2 regions of the Cytobacillus sp. QJM3NY_8 genome follow, and region 1 is predicted to be linked to the other one. Evidence: a T-box and tRNA genes for the amino acid it is inferred to sense, from the RefSeq annotation. Region 1 holds a T-box; the other holds one or more tRNA genes.
The links. The T-box of region 1 lies ahead of glyQ (glycine--tRNA ligase subunit alpha). A T-box ahead of a tRNA ligase gene usually reads a tRNA of that ligase, here a tRNA-Gly.

Region 1 (7,054 bases):
GCAATTTTTCCATTCTTCAACACCATCTCCTTCTTACTTTGCTACTTTTCGCCGGCCAGGGCCAAGAATGCTTTTGTCAGGTTTGTTTTGGTTATCCGGCCGTTTACTTCGAACCCTTTCTCTGTCTTTTTTACAACAGGAAGGGCATCGATTTGCTTTTCAATCAGCTTTTTAGCAACTTCTATGAGCAAATCATCTTTTTCACACATCGTAATATTAGGCATTCTTGTCATAATGATATTAACAGGGATAGAATTAAGCTCCTGCTTGCCAATACTAGCCCTAAGCAAATCCTTCCTTGACAAAACCCCTACAAGCAGTGAACTCTGGTCCACTACAAATAGCGTGCCGACATCTTCCAGAAACATAGTCACAATTGCATCATATACCGATACATTCTCATTAACGACTACAGGAATGGATTGATAATCTCTTACATAAAGCTTCTGAAGGTTTTCTGTCAACAGCTGTGCCCCGGTTTTTCCTGTATAAAAATATCCTACACGCGGACGGGCATCCAAATAGCCTGCCATCGTTAATATAGCCAGATCCGGCCTTAGTGTTGCCCTGGTTAAGTTAAGCTGTTCCGCTATACTCTCACCAGTGATCGGTCCGTTTTCCTTTACGATTTCTATGATCTTTTCCTGCCTTTTATTTAATTCGATCTTCCTCACCACCTATTCTGAACAGGGTATGCTAATGGCACTCATTTCCCATTATAATAATGTTATACTTTTATATAATTATTATATACTATTTGTCATAAATGAAAAGATGTGTTTCCTATATAGTTCTCTTTACTTCGCCCAATATGTCCAAAATATGAAAGAGCCCGTCAGCAATATAACAGGCTCTTTCCTGACAGCTAAAGCTGCTGTCTTCTTTCTTAAAATTTAATCCTATTCCAGCAAAAAACGCAAAATTTAAGCTCGTTATTTAACAATAATTTCGTTCATATTTGCAAACTTCTTAATCAAATCAGCCAAATTTGCCATCTGGTGCAGCCTATTGCTGCGAATTTCCTGCTTTTCATCCATAACCATAGTATGCTCGAAGTATTGATCAATTTCTGGTTTCAGGCTAATTAGCAGGTTAAAGGCAGCTTCTTCTGCTACCTCTTTTCTTAATTCCTCGTTCACTGATAAATATTTGTTGAAAAGAGATTTTTCGTAAACATTTTCAAATAAGCTGCTGTCTATATCCCCTTTATCCTCTGCTTTAGAAGCAATGTTGATAACTCGGCTAAGAGCTTCAATGCTTTCCTTGAAACCTGCAGCATCCTTATGGGACTCCAATACTTCAGCTCTTTTTACAAGTGAAGGTACTGAACCGATTTCACTGCCCAAAACGGCTTCAATTAAGTCATAACGAACTGTCTTCTCCTGCAGCATATATTTGATTCTTAATTTAAAGAATGAAACCAGTTCCTGCATCAATTCACCCTTTGATTTCTTTCCAATCTTCGAATTAAGAACAGTCTCAGAAGATAATGCAATTAATTCTTCGAGTTTTAAATCCCAATTTTTTGCCAGTAAAGTCTGGATAACACCCGTTGCCTGTCTTCTTAAGGCATATGGATCCTGGGAGCCGCTTGGAATAATCCCTATTGCAAAGGAAGACACAATTGTGTCGAGCTTTTCAGCAATGGACAGCACTGCACCAGCATCACTTGCAGGCGTCTGGTCCTCTGCATTGCGCGGCATATAATGTTCATTAATTGCACGCGCCACAGCTTCCTTTTCACCTTTTTGCAGGGCATATTTTTCACCCATAAAGCCTTGCAGCTCTGGAAATTCATAAACCATGTGCGAAACAAGGTCGAACTTGCTGATTTCAGCAGCCCGGTCTGTCACTGCCTTTGCCTCATCGCTGAAATGAAGATTTTCACTCAAATTAGCTGCCAGCTGGCGAACACGTTCCACCTTTTCAGCAAGAGTTCCAATTTCTTCATGATAAACAATGTTCTTAAGTTTTTCCAGTGATGCCGCGATATCCGTTTTTTGGTCCTCCCTGTAGAAGAAAGCTGCATCAGAAAGTCTTGCCCGCAATACTTTCTCATTTCCTTTAGCCACTTTCTCCAAATGTTCATGGGATCCATTTCGGACAGTAACAAAGTAAGGAAGCAGCCTGCCCTCTTTGGACTTTACCGGAAAATAACGCTGATGCTCCTTCATCGATGTAATTAAAACCTCTTCCGGAAGCTCCAGGTATTCTTCTTCAAACTGGCCATATAATGCTGTTGGATACTCAACCAGGTTATTTACTTCTTCCAATAAATCTTCATCTACAGGGATCACCCAGTCATTTTCTTCTTCTATTTTTTGCAATTGTGATAGAATTGCACTTTTTCTTTCCTGCGGATTAGTTATCACATATTGCGCCAGCAGGGACTTTTCATAATCAGAAGGATTGTTAATTTCAATCTCTTCGCCCAGAAAGCGGTGGCCCCTTGTAAGGTTAGAAGTATGAACGTTTGTAATTGCAAAAGGAATGACTTCATTTCCGAATAATGCCATAAGCCATTTGATCGGCCTGATAAAGCGCAGCTCCTGGTTTGCCCAGCGCATATTTTTCGGGAATGATAACGAGGTGACAATCTGCTGGAGTTCCGGCAGCAGTGCTGCTGTTTCCTTTCCTTTTATAAATTTGCTGACATGGGCATATTCAACCCCATTAATTTCTTTAAAGAATATATCTTCAACAGAAGCTCCCTGGCCCCGGCTGAATCCAACCGCAGCTTTTGACCATTCTCCATCCTCGGTTAAGGCAATTTTTTTTGCAGGTCCTTTCGCTTCCTCATTTATGTCCTCCTGGGCGGTATCTACTCCCGTTACAAGAACAGCCAAACGGCGTGGAGAAGAGAAAGCGCTGATCTCGTCAAAAGATATTTTCTTTTCCAAAAGCCATGAGTTCACTTTATCTGAAAGCTGATTCATTGAATTAGTGACAAATCTGGCAGGCATTTCTTCAAGTCCAATTTCCAGCAGAAGATCTTTCTTATTCATGAGATTCTTCCTCCTTATCCTTTAATATTGGGAAACCGAGTTTTTCTCTCTCTTCATAAAAAGTTTTGGCTACTTTTCTGGCCAGATTTCGGCATCGGGCGATATAGCCGGTTCTTTCTGTAACAGAGATCGCTCCCCTTGCATCAAGCAAATTAAAGGTATGAGAGCATTTTAATACATAGTCATATGCCGGGTGTACTAGGCCTTCATCCATTTGTCTATGTGCTTCTTTTTCATAAATATTGAACAAATTGAAGAGCATTTCCTGATCTGATGTTTCAAATGTGTATTTCGAATGCTCGAACTCAGGCTGCAGGAAGATATCTCTAACCGTAAACCCGTCAGTCCATTCAAGGTCAAAGACATTTTCCTTGTCCTGAATGTAGGATGCAAGCCTTTCAATTCCGTAGGTAATCTCAACTGACACAGGCTTACATTCCAATCCGCCTACCTGCTGGAAATATGTGAACTGCGTTATTTCCATACCATCAAGCCAAACTTCCCATCCTAAGCCTGCACAGCCCAGAGAAGGATTTTCCCAGTTATCTTCTACAAACCGGATATCATGTTCAAGCGGATCAATGCCCAATGCTTTTAATGAATCAAGATACAGCTCCTGAATATTATCCGGCGACGGCTTCATGATCACCTGAAATTGATGATGCTGATAAAGCCGGTTTGGATTCTCACCATAACGCCCATCGGCAGGACGGCGTGAAGGCTCCACATAAGCAACATTCCACGGCTCTGGTCCAATCGCTCTTAAAAAAGTATACGGGCTCATTGTTCCGGCCCCTTTTTCAGTATCATATGCCTGCATCAAGATACAACCCTGTTCAGACCAATGTTTTTGAAGTGTTAATATCATGTTTTGAATATTCATAGGACACCTCTTTCTTATTGTATAAATTATAGCTTTATGAACTTAACAGCTGTCTACCCACCGCTTTTCTGTGAACATAAAAAACTCCCGTCTCTATGCCCAATGGCATAGGGACGAGAGTTTACCCGCGGTTCCACCCTATTTGCTGCGATTTTGACCACAGCCTCTTTAGTTGTCGATAGACAATATTGCTCTGGAGCGCCCTTCCTTAACCATCCATGCCCGGCTCCCACTATCCCGGGTTCGCTTTAATTAGAAAAGGTTAAGTACTCTTCTCCTTCACAGCAATTATATTTTATTACTTTGAATCATAGCGGAATGGATTTAAATTGTCAATAATAACAAAAGCCAATGCGCTTCGCCTATAAAGAAACGCATTACATTAAATCATTAAACTTAGCCATTTGATTCAGAAACTTCTTTGTCTTCAAGTTTAAGCCTGAATACTCTTCATAATAGGCAGAAATAATCTTTTTCAATTCAGCTTTGGTTTCTGGTTTGACAGAGATATTGCCGAGCCGGGACAAGTCAAAAAAGTAAAACAGGCGAAGAAGCTTAATTGTCGCCTGGGACACTTTATAATGATAAGGATCCTTATCAAGGCAGCGGTGACAAATAAGCCCGTTTTCGCGGATAGAAAATGCAAAATGCCCGTCAGTGCTTCCGCAGACAGAACATTGATCAAGTACTGGATATAAACCCAGAGCATTCAGCATTTTCATTTCATAAATGTTTGTAAGAATTTCCGGGTCATATCCTTCGTTTATTAAATTTAGGGTTTGATACAGCAATTCGAACAAAAATGGGTTGGGCTTCTTATCCTCAATGCTTTTATCAGTCAAATCGACAATATAGCTTGCATATGCAGTCAGAAAAATATCTTCTTTAATGGACCGCATAGATGAAATCATGTCCCCCTGCTGCAGGGTACCCAAACCGCTTCCACGCTGAACTAAGAAATTCCCGTATGTAAAAAGCTGGGTGACAGCAGCAAGTCTGCTGTTCGGCTTTTTCGCTCCTCGTGCCATCACACCAACTTTTCCCCATTCACGGGTATATAAAGTAACAATCTTATTTGTTTCACTATAATTAGTTGTCCTGATGACGATGCCTTCACATTTATCAAGCAACCGTGACACCATCCCTGTCTTTCGACAAACCTATGAGATGGGAAAATCAGCTTCTGCTAGCTCTTCATCATTGCTGCCGGGTATATCCTGAGTTTCCTTTTCTAGCTCCTTGAAGAGAAGATATGTGTCAATATTTCCTGTCTGGGAAAACACTCTCCAGGTAAAATCCATCATCGAAAACCCCACCTTTCAGTTATTCAACTAGCAATTTCTTTATCCCAATACATTTATCTATATCATAGCCTGTCTTTGTAAAATCATGAGACGAAAATATTGTCAATCACCTGCATGCATATAAATCAGAAATGAATAATACTTTAATTAGGGCTGGGTTTAGTACTCATCTTCACGGAAGCCAAAGTCGCGGAGCTGTGACATTTTATTGCGCCAGTCTTTTTGGACTTTGACCCATAGCTCCAGGAAAACCTTTGATCCAAGAAGATTCTCAATATCAACTCTTGCTCTTTTTCCGATTTCCTTGAGCATTTTCCCTTGCTTTCCAATCACAATGCCTTTTTGGGAGTCACGCTCCACAATGATTGTAGCCATGACATGAATGACATCCTTATCTTCGCGGCGTTCCATTTTATCAATGGTTACAGCAAGCGAGTGCGGTATTTCTTCTCTTGTTAAATGCAGTGCTTTTTCCCTGATCAGTTCGGAAACGATAAATCTCTCTGGGTGGTCCGTTACTTGATCAGCTGGATAAAACTGCGGCCCTTCCGGAATATATTCTTTAATCTGTCCTAACAGCGTCTCTACATTATTGCCTTCTAAAGCAGAAATGGGGATAATTTCGCTGAACTCGTACTTTTCCTTGTAAGACTCAATAATTTTAAGAAGTTCATCAGGATGTACCTGGTCAATCTTATTGATTACAAGGAAAATCGGTGTACGGACTGACTGAAATTTCTCAAGTATGAATTCTTCACCGCGTCCAAAGCCTTCCTGGGCATTTACCATAAACAGTATGACATCCACTTCTTTAAGTGTATTTTGGGCAACTTTCATCATAAAGTCTCCCAGTTTATGCTTTGGCTTATGGATTCCTGGCGTATCAATAAATATAAATTGTGCGTCATTGGTAGTCAGGACACCTTGAACTTTGTTGCGCGTTGTTTGCGGTTTATCACTCATAATCGCAATCTTCTGCCCGATTACGCGATTTAAGAACGTTGACTTCCCTACGTTCGGTCTGCCGATTATGGAAATAAACCCTGATTTGTGTCCTTTTGGTGTAGTAGTGTTATTCATGTAAATCCTCCGGTGAAAATGCTCCTGGCAGTAATTCTTCAACTGTTAATTCCTTAATATCCCCTTTTAAGTTGGTTAAAACCACTTTCATTTCAGGCGGACATAATTCGGCTATTACCTGTCTGCATGCACCGCATGGGGGAACTGGACGGTCTGTGTCAGCAACTACAGCTATGGCTGAAAAACTTTTTACGCCATCAGAATACGCTTTAAAAAGCGCAGTCCTCTCAGCACAATTACACATGCTGTATGCAGCATTTTCGATGTTGCAGCCATGAAAGACCTGCCCGTCACTGCTTAATAGTGCCGCTCCTACTTTAAATTTTGAATATGGCACATATGCTCTATCTCTTGCAATCATTGCTTCTTTTATTAGTTGATCGCTGTTCACAAATAATTCTTCCTTTCCTGTAAAGCGAGTTGCTCCCCAAGCCAATAAACCCAAGGTTTGGACCTGCAATGGGCCTTGTGAAATTAAGCAATGCGCTCAATAGCTTCTTCGGTAAGAAGCAGCCGCTTCTCTTTTATTTTACAACATTTCACTGTGATTTTCATCGTTTGTAGCAAAAACGTAACAAAAAAATTGAATTTTCTAAAAATACATAGGCTGATTTAATTTTGAACCAGGTCCCTGTTCTGAATGAGATTCCACAAACATCTCCCCAGCATGCAATATTTACTGCTGTTCTGTCATTTTAGCGGATTCAGTGAGCGTTTTCAAACCCATGCTCTAAATTTTTTCACCATACTTCAGACTTTGCTGTTTATATAGAAATACCAAA
Region 2 (7,054 bases), 2.4 Mb from region 1:
CATCCTTAATCATATTATATACCCGTGAATGTGCTGACTGGGCAACCCATGGCTTCTCTTTAACAATTTCTAAATACTCTCCAAAAGTCCCTTCCCATTTAAGCTTTTCTTCCTCGTGTCTGTACATCTCAATTTTTTTTAGAATATCCATAAGGACCTCCCCCTGTCGCATTATCAGAGACGATTAATATACTCTATGCGCCCCGGCAATCGAACATGCGTAAACTATTGAGAGTTTGGTTTGTACTTTTTATGGGGATTAATTATAAGGAACACTTTGCTGCGGGATCTAACTGTAAAAAAAACTCCATACTTTTCATTCACAGTTATTCATTTTTGGGCTATAATAAGCTTATATTTACAAGCTTGCCTATTGATATACCGCTAAAGGAGGATTACATATACATGGGTACAATTATTATTATCGGTGTAATGGTTGCTTTCCTTGCTGCTATTTTCGCTGCTGGTTATGATGACAAGCCAGGCGTAAGCAAAAAATAAGCTGCTGATCATTCAGCAGCTTTTCTCTTATTTCGAACACAGGCTCTTGGTTATAGCCCTACCTCAAATCCATCTTTTTCTTCTGTACAAAATCCTTCATATACATTCGTGTCTGCTTTTCAAGCATGCCGGCGATTTGACCAGTCCACGTGTCATTCCGCTTGCCGCCCGTACGCTCATCATAGTACTCGGAAATGATTTTATTATACACTTCCAGCTCTTCGCGGTAGGCAGTTTCATCCTGCTTATATTCATTTTCATGGTATATGTGCTGAAGAGGAAGCCTTGGCTTTTTATCGTTCTTTTTGGAAGGATAGCCAACAGCCAGTCCAAACAAAGGAATTACGCGATCCGGTGTTTTTAAAAGTTCAGCTACACCTTCAAGATTGTTTCTTATTCCGCCAATATAGCATATTCCCAATCCCAGCGATTCAGCAGCAACCGCAGCATTCTGTGCAGCCAATGCTGCATCAATGACAGCCACCATAAATTTCTCTGTGCTTTCAATGGAGGGAATTACATTGATATTTTCCATTTGTCCCATTACTTCATGACGATGCAGATCAGCACAAAATACGAAAAAGTGGCCATTTTCTGCTACATAATTCTGGTTGCCTGCAAATTCAGCAAGTTTCGCTTTCTTCACTTTATCGGTAATACCGATTATTGAATAGGCTTGAACAAAACTTGAGGTGGACGCAGCTTGAGCAGAAAGTACAATCGTTTCTATCTGTTCTTTGGACAGAGGCCTATCTTCAAAATTCCGCACGGAGCGATGGTCCATCAGCAAATTGATCACTTCATTCATCACAACTCATCCTTTCCATATATACTTTTTCATTTTACCCAGAAAGGAAAGTATTCTCCAAAGGAAAAGGCCCGAAAAATACCAGGCCAGCTGTTTCCTATTTTAAATGCAAGTAATCCTGCTGCCGCAGTGCTTCATAAACAAGAATGGCTGCAGTGTTGGATAAGTTAAGCGAACGGACTTTATCGTTCATTGGAACCCTTAATGCGCGTTCTTTGTTGATTTCAATGATATTCTTCGGAAGGCCCGTCGTTTCTTTGCCGAAAATAAAATAATAATCCTTCCCGACATTGCTGTAATCGAAAGTGGAATGCGGCTTGGTGCCATACTTCGTTAAGTAGAAGTATTCACCGCCTTCGCTGCTATTAAAGAAATCGTCCAATGATTCATGATAGACGATCTTTACAAATTGCCAATAATCCAAGCCTGCACGCTTCAGCATTTTATCATCTGTCGAGAAGCCAAGCGGCCGGATCAGATGCAATGTCGTATCAGTAGCCGCACAAGTACGGGCTATATTACCAGTGTTGGCCGGAATTTCCGGCTGATATAATACTACATGCAACCCCACTTTTTTCACCTCTAAATTAAATCTGCATGTGTTATTATATCATTTTGAAATCACCTTACAAATTACTGGTCATCAGTTATAGACAAAAATTTATATTTAATATTCGGTGTATAGGCTGTTGAATCTTCATAAGCCCAATAACGCATTCGGCTGTTATAAGTATGGGCATTGACCAGGGGCATTCCTGAGGCATCTTTTCCCGTCACGATCGTTGTATGGTCAAATCGCCCGTCTCCCTGAAAATCATAGCAAATAACATCTCCAATTAAGAGCTGATCCGGACTGGAGACTTCCTCCGCTCTTAACCCCGAATTCGAACTCGGCAGATACCATCGCAATGAATTCGCTACCGTCCAGCTGTAGCTCCAATTTCCGCTTCTCATCCACCATCCTTTTCCGCGGTTAGGATACCCTCTCATCGGGCCGCCGCCTACATGAAGGCACTGTGAAATATAATTGGTGCAATCCACTTCAAATTTTTTATAAGCCGGATTATAGCTGTTCCACCATTTTTCTGCATACTGCACTGCTTTCATGCGGTCATACTCATATACAAGCCTTTCTTCCTCTCCATATTCATGGTCTGGAGACGCTTCATCTTTTTGAATCTCATTAAAAGGGTTTTTCTCCCGATCCTCGACGAACACTCCTTTATAAAAGTCGGCTGTTCGCTCTTCAATTTCTTCTTCCATATAGAACACGCCTTTTTGCTTAATTAAATATCTAAAGTGAACTCTGTATTCAACCTGCTTCACGTCATCCTTCTCCCCGCCGACCTTGATCACTTTTCCGGTTGCCTGGGCTTTAACAATCTCACCGGACCGGGCGGTAAGAGATTCTTTCTTCTTTTCAATCTTAGGGCAGGTATGAATTGAACTTCTTGAATGGGAAACGCACTGCTGCACTCTTTTTATTAACAGCTCCTGAAGCTGGTCCCTCACGCATCTCACTCCTCTCCTATTCAATACATATGAGAGAAAGCAGAGGACTTTGCTTAATTTTTCGTGCAATATAACAGTAAGTCAGCCGGACTGAACAGTTTCTCTGCATTTGAATTTTACTCTTTGCATATTGTTGGACTGAGGAAAAATTAGAATTTTTCATAAAAATGGCATAGAAAAAGAGGGAGATTCCTCCCTCATCATTTCTCAATAAAACTTAAACCTTTTTCAATCTCAGCAATAGCCTCTCCGTCTTTTTCCTGCTGCAAAGCCTTTTCCAGGGCAGCTAATGATTTCTCACCGCCAATTTTCCCAAGTGCCCAGGCAGCCGTTCCACGGATCACCGGCCGAGGATCTTCTGTCATGACTTTAATCAGATCTTCTACAGCTGTTTCGTCTTTGTAGTGAGCCAAGGCGATAATGGCATTTCGCTGGATCGGCTTTTTCCCTCTCCAGGAGCCTGAAACCGGACCATATTTTTCTTTAAATTCACGGTTGCTGATAAATAAAAGCGGCCTTAAAAGCGGCTTTGCCACTTCCGGATCCGGCTCCATCTCTTCGTGCAGATGAAAATCCTTGCCTTTATTTTCAGGGCATACGGTTTGACAGGTATCACACCCATAAAGTCTGTTACCCAGTTTTTCTCTATACGGCTCAGCAAGAAAGCCTTTTGTCTGTGTCAGAAACGCGATGCACTTCTGTGCATCAAGCTGACCTCCCTGAATTAAAGCACCAGTCGGACAGACGTCTACACATTTATTGCAGCTGCCGCATCTGTCTTCCATTGGTTTATCCGGCTCAAATGGCAGATTCGTAATCATTTCTCCTAGATAGACATACGATCCGAATTCCGGTGTAATGATGGAACAGTTTTTTCCGCTCCAGCCAATTCCGGCACGCTGCGCTACGGCCCGATCCACAAGCTCACCTGTATCCACCATGGATTTGCATAACGCCTCAGGTATTCTTGACTGAATGAATCCCTCAAGTTTCTGTAGACGTTCCCTCAAGATATGATGATAGTCTTTACCCCATGAAGCGCGGCAGAAAATGCCTCTTCTCTCACCTCTTTTGCTGACCACTCTGACCTTCATTTTGGAAGGGTAAGCAACAGCTATTGAGATAATGGATTTGGGCTTGTCCAATAGGAGGCTGGGATTCACTCTCTTCTCAATATCGGGCTCTTCAAATCCAGATTGATATTGAAGTTCCTGCTGGCGAATCAGTCTATTTTTCATCTCATCAAAAGTGCTGGCTGCTGTAAAACCGATTTTATCTATGCCAATTGTTTTGCTGTATTCAATCACTTCCTGCTTGAATTGGGCAAAATCCATTGTATAACCTCCTTTCATGAAAAATTGATTTATATGAAAGTCTTTAATTTATTGAATCACCGCTTATTATGATAAACTATTTTAAAGTAATTTTGGAGGTGGAAAGCTTGGAAATTACGTTTGCTCCCGAGTTGTGCAGGTTAATTCCCCAATTTAAAATTGGATTCATTACATATAAAAATATAGAAGTCGGACAATCTCCTCAAATGGTAAAGGGCAGACTCCAATTATTTCAGGAATCAATTTATTTTGACTTAGAGGACAAGAGTGTTACAGAATATGAAGGGATCAAAGAATGGAGACAGATTTTCAAAACAGCAGGCAAGGATCCAAATCGGTACCGCCACTCTGCAGAAGCACTGTACCGAAGAATTAAGAAACAAAATTATCTGCAGCCGGTCAACAGCTCCATAGATATTAACAACTTCTTTTCCCTCGAATATCAAATACCGATTGGCGTGTATGACGCAGATAAGCTTTCAGGCAATCTGACTATCAGGTTAGGCAAAGAAGGCGAAGAATATAACGGTCTAAACGGAAGACCCAACTCACTTGCCAATTTAATTATTAGTGAAGATGCGGCAGGGCCATTTGGCAGTCCGTTTGTCGACTCTGAAAGGACAGCGGTGACGGAACAGACTAAAAATGCCGTTCAAATCGTTTATTTGCGCCCTTCTCTGGAAATGGAAAAGGCTGAAAAAATGGTTGAGTCCCTAATGAACATGTACTCTCAAGTGCATGGTGGAGAAGGAACCTTTAAGGTAATTGGATGTTAAACAAGTTTATTAAAAATCGAGTGGAATCCGCGGATGCCACCCGATTTTTTTGCTCAATAGCCAAAGAACATGAAAAAACGCAATACCTCGTTCTTTTTGAACGAAACACTGCGTTGGCTATGTATGGAGCGGGTGAAGGGAATCGAACCCTCATCATCAGCTTGGAAGGCTGAGGTTTTACCACTAAACTACACCCGCATTTATATGAAGTTACTGACTACTGTTTTTTTCCCGTACTTGCATGCCTCTTCCTCTAAAAGCTTTTTCATGGAAGCCTATGCGTCGAGGCAACTCGGAGATGATTCATGGATGTGTTGGCTCGTGGCTGAGGTTTTACCACTAAACTACACCCGCATTTGTGTACTTATATTTAATCAGTAATGAGATTATGACAAAATCCAATGTCGATTTTTATCAACAGCAAAATAAACATTGTGTCGAATCAACTATTTAATAATACTAAATTCAGCCGGAATGGTCAACCCCAATTGAGAAATTTGTCGAAAATACAGGAAAGGATTTAAAATCCTTCCCTGCTAAGAATGTTACACCCACCACATTTCTGAAGGCTGCTCTTCAATTAAGATCGATTTAAGGTTCCTGACTGCCCTTGTAAATCCTTCTTCTATAGACATAAGCGGATCTTCATGCTCAATGCTGACAACATAATCATACCCAAATGTTCGCAAAGCGCTCATCATATCCGACCATTCCTGCAGGCCGTGTCCGCACCCGACTGACCTGAATGTCCACGCTCTGGTCTGGACATTTCCATACGGCTGCATATCTGTTAAACCGTACATATTAACATTTTCCTGGTCAATATAGGTATCTTTTGCATGAAAATGATGAATGGCATTTTCTTTTCCCAAAATCTTTATTGCTGCCACAGGGTCGATTCCCTGCCACCATAAATGGCTTGGGTCCAGATTGGCACCAATGGCATCACAGGTTTCTTCCCTTAATTTTAGAAGTGTATAAGGAGTATGCACAAGGAATCCGCCATGAAGTTCAAGACCAATTTTCACATTGTGGTCTTTTGCAAATTGCCCGGCTTTCTTCCAGTAAGGAATGAGTTTCTCCTCCCATTGCCATTTCAGCACTTCTCCATACTCATTCGGCCATGGAGCAACCGGCCAATTCGGATGCTCGGCCCCTTCCCCATCACCTGCAGTGCCTGAAAAACAGTTAACAACCGGAACATTCATTAAGCTGGCTAACCTAATCGTGTCATATAACACGCGGTCCGATTCCTCTGCAAATGCTCTATCAGGGGAAATCGGATTGCCATGGCAGCTGAATGCGCTGATTTCAAGACCTCTTGATAAAATCTTTTTCAGATAATCAGCCCGAAGTTCTTTACTTTCTAATAGCTCGTTCAGGCTGCAGTGAGCGTTTCCGGGATAAGCCCCCGTTCCGATTTCAACAGCCTTAAGACCTGCAGCTGCCACATGATCAAGCATTTCTTCAAAATTCTTCTCAGCAAATAAAACGGTAAATACGCCGAGCTTCATAAAATCCCCTCCTCGCTTCTAAAGTATTTCTCTTCTGCCCATTTCACTGCTTTTATAAATCGCATCAATAATTCTGGTTGTCTGCAGTGCTTCTTCTGCTTTAACTATGAATTCTTCCCTCCCCAAACAGCTGTCAATAAAGTTCCGTGCCTGCGCCAAAGCATAGTCATCCTCCCCCGGCAGCCATTCTGAGCGTGTATTAAGGAGCATTCCATGTTTGGATTGGTTCAAACTGAATGGGAATAAATCAATTCCTCCACCCTGCCCTGAAAGGCTGAGGCTTTCATCATCCCGTTCGATATTGGCCGACCATGAGGTTTCAAAAAGCAGGGATGCCCCATTGGCAAATTTTATATAAGCTGTCACATGGTCATCGACATTAAAGGATTGATGGTCAAAACTTCCCCATAGATTCACCTGCTCAGGCATTCTGCTCAATGTATTATAAGCTGTACCGGAAACCCCGGTTTCCTCCGGGTTTCCCAGAAGCCAAAGCGAGAGGTCAAGCAAGTGGCATCCATAATCAATCAAACTTCCTCCGCCCTGAAGTTCCTTATTGGTGAAAACACCCCATCCCGGCACCTTTCTTCTTCTCATCGCCCGTGCTCT

Region 2: it has a tRNA-Gly gene. The T-box ahead of glyQ (glycine--tRNA ligase subunit alpha) is inferred to sense a tRNA for this amino acid. The anticodon was not compared.

What each region holds. Positions count from the first base shown of each region.
Region 1 covers NZ_CM149681.1:4,066,401-4,073,454, forward strand. Annotated here, with positions in the region: gene AC0VZ9_RS20965 (pyruvate, water dikinase regulatory protein) at 1-13, opposite strand, end outside; gene ccpN (transcriptional regulator CcpN) at 42-677, opposite strand; gene glyS (glycine--tRNA ligase subunit beta) at 933-3,005, opposite strand; gene glyQ (glycine--tRNA ligase subunit alpha) at 2,998-3,888, opposite strand; T-box leader at 3,995-4,180, opposite strand; gene recO (DNA repair protein RecO) at 4,266-5,018, opposite strand; gene AC0VZ9_RS20990 (YqzL family protein) at 5,049-5,192, opposite strand; gene era (GTPase Era) at 5,352-6,272, opposite strand; gene AC0VZ9_RS21000 (cytidine deaminase) at 6,265-6,663, opposite strand.
Region 2 covers NZ_CM149681.1:1,212,407-1,219,460, reverse strand. Annotated here, with positions in the region: gene AC0VZ9_RS06500 (PrkA family serine protein kinase) at 1-151, opposite strand, end outside; gene nfsA (oxygen-insensitive NADPH nitroreductase) at 560-1,309, opposite strand; gene trmL (tRNA (uridine(34)/cytosine(34)/5-carboxymethylaminomethyluridine(34)-2'-O)-methyltransferase TrmL) at 1,407-1,880, opposite strand; gene AC0VZ9_RS06485 (amidase domain-containing protein) at 1,943-2,821, opposite strand; gene queG (tRNA epoxyqueuosine(34) reductase QueG) at 3,022-4,155, opposite strand; gene AC0VZ9_RS06475 (B3/B4 domain-containing protein) at 4,263-4,931, shown strand; tRNA gene AC0VZ9_RS06470 (tRNA-Gly) at 5,056-5,129, opposite strand; gene AC0VZ9_RS06465 (sugar phosphate isomerase/epimerase family protein) at 5,477-6,445, opposite strand; gene AC0VZ9_RS06460 (Gfo/Idh/MocA family protein) at 6,464-7,054, opposite strand, start outside.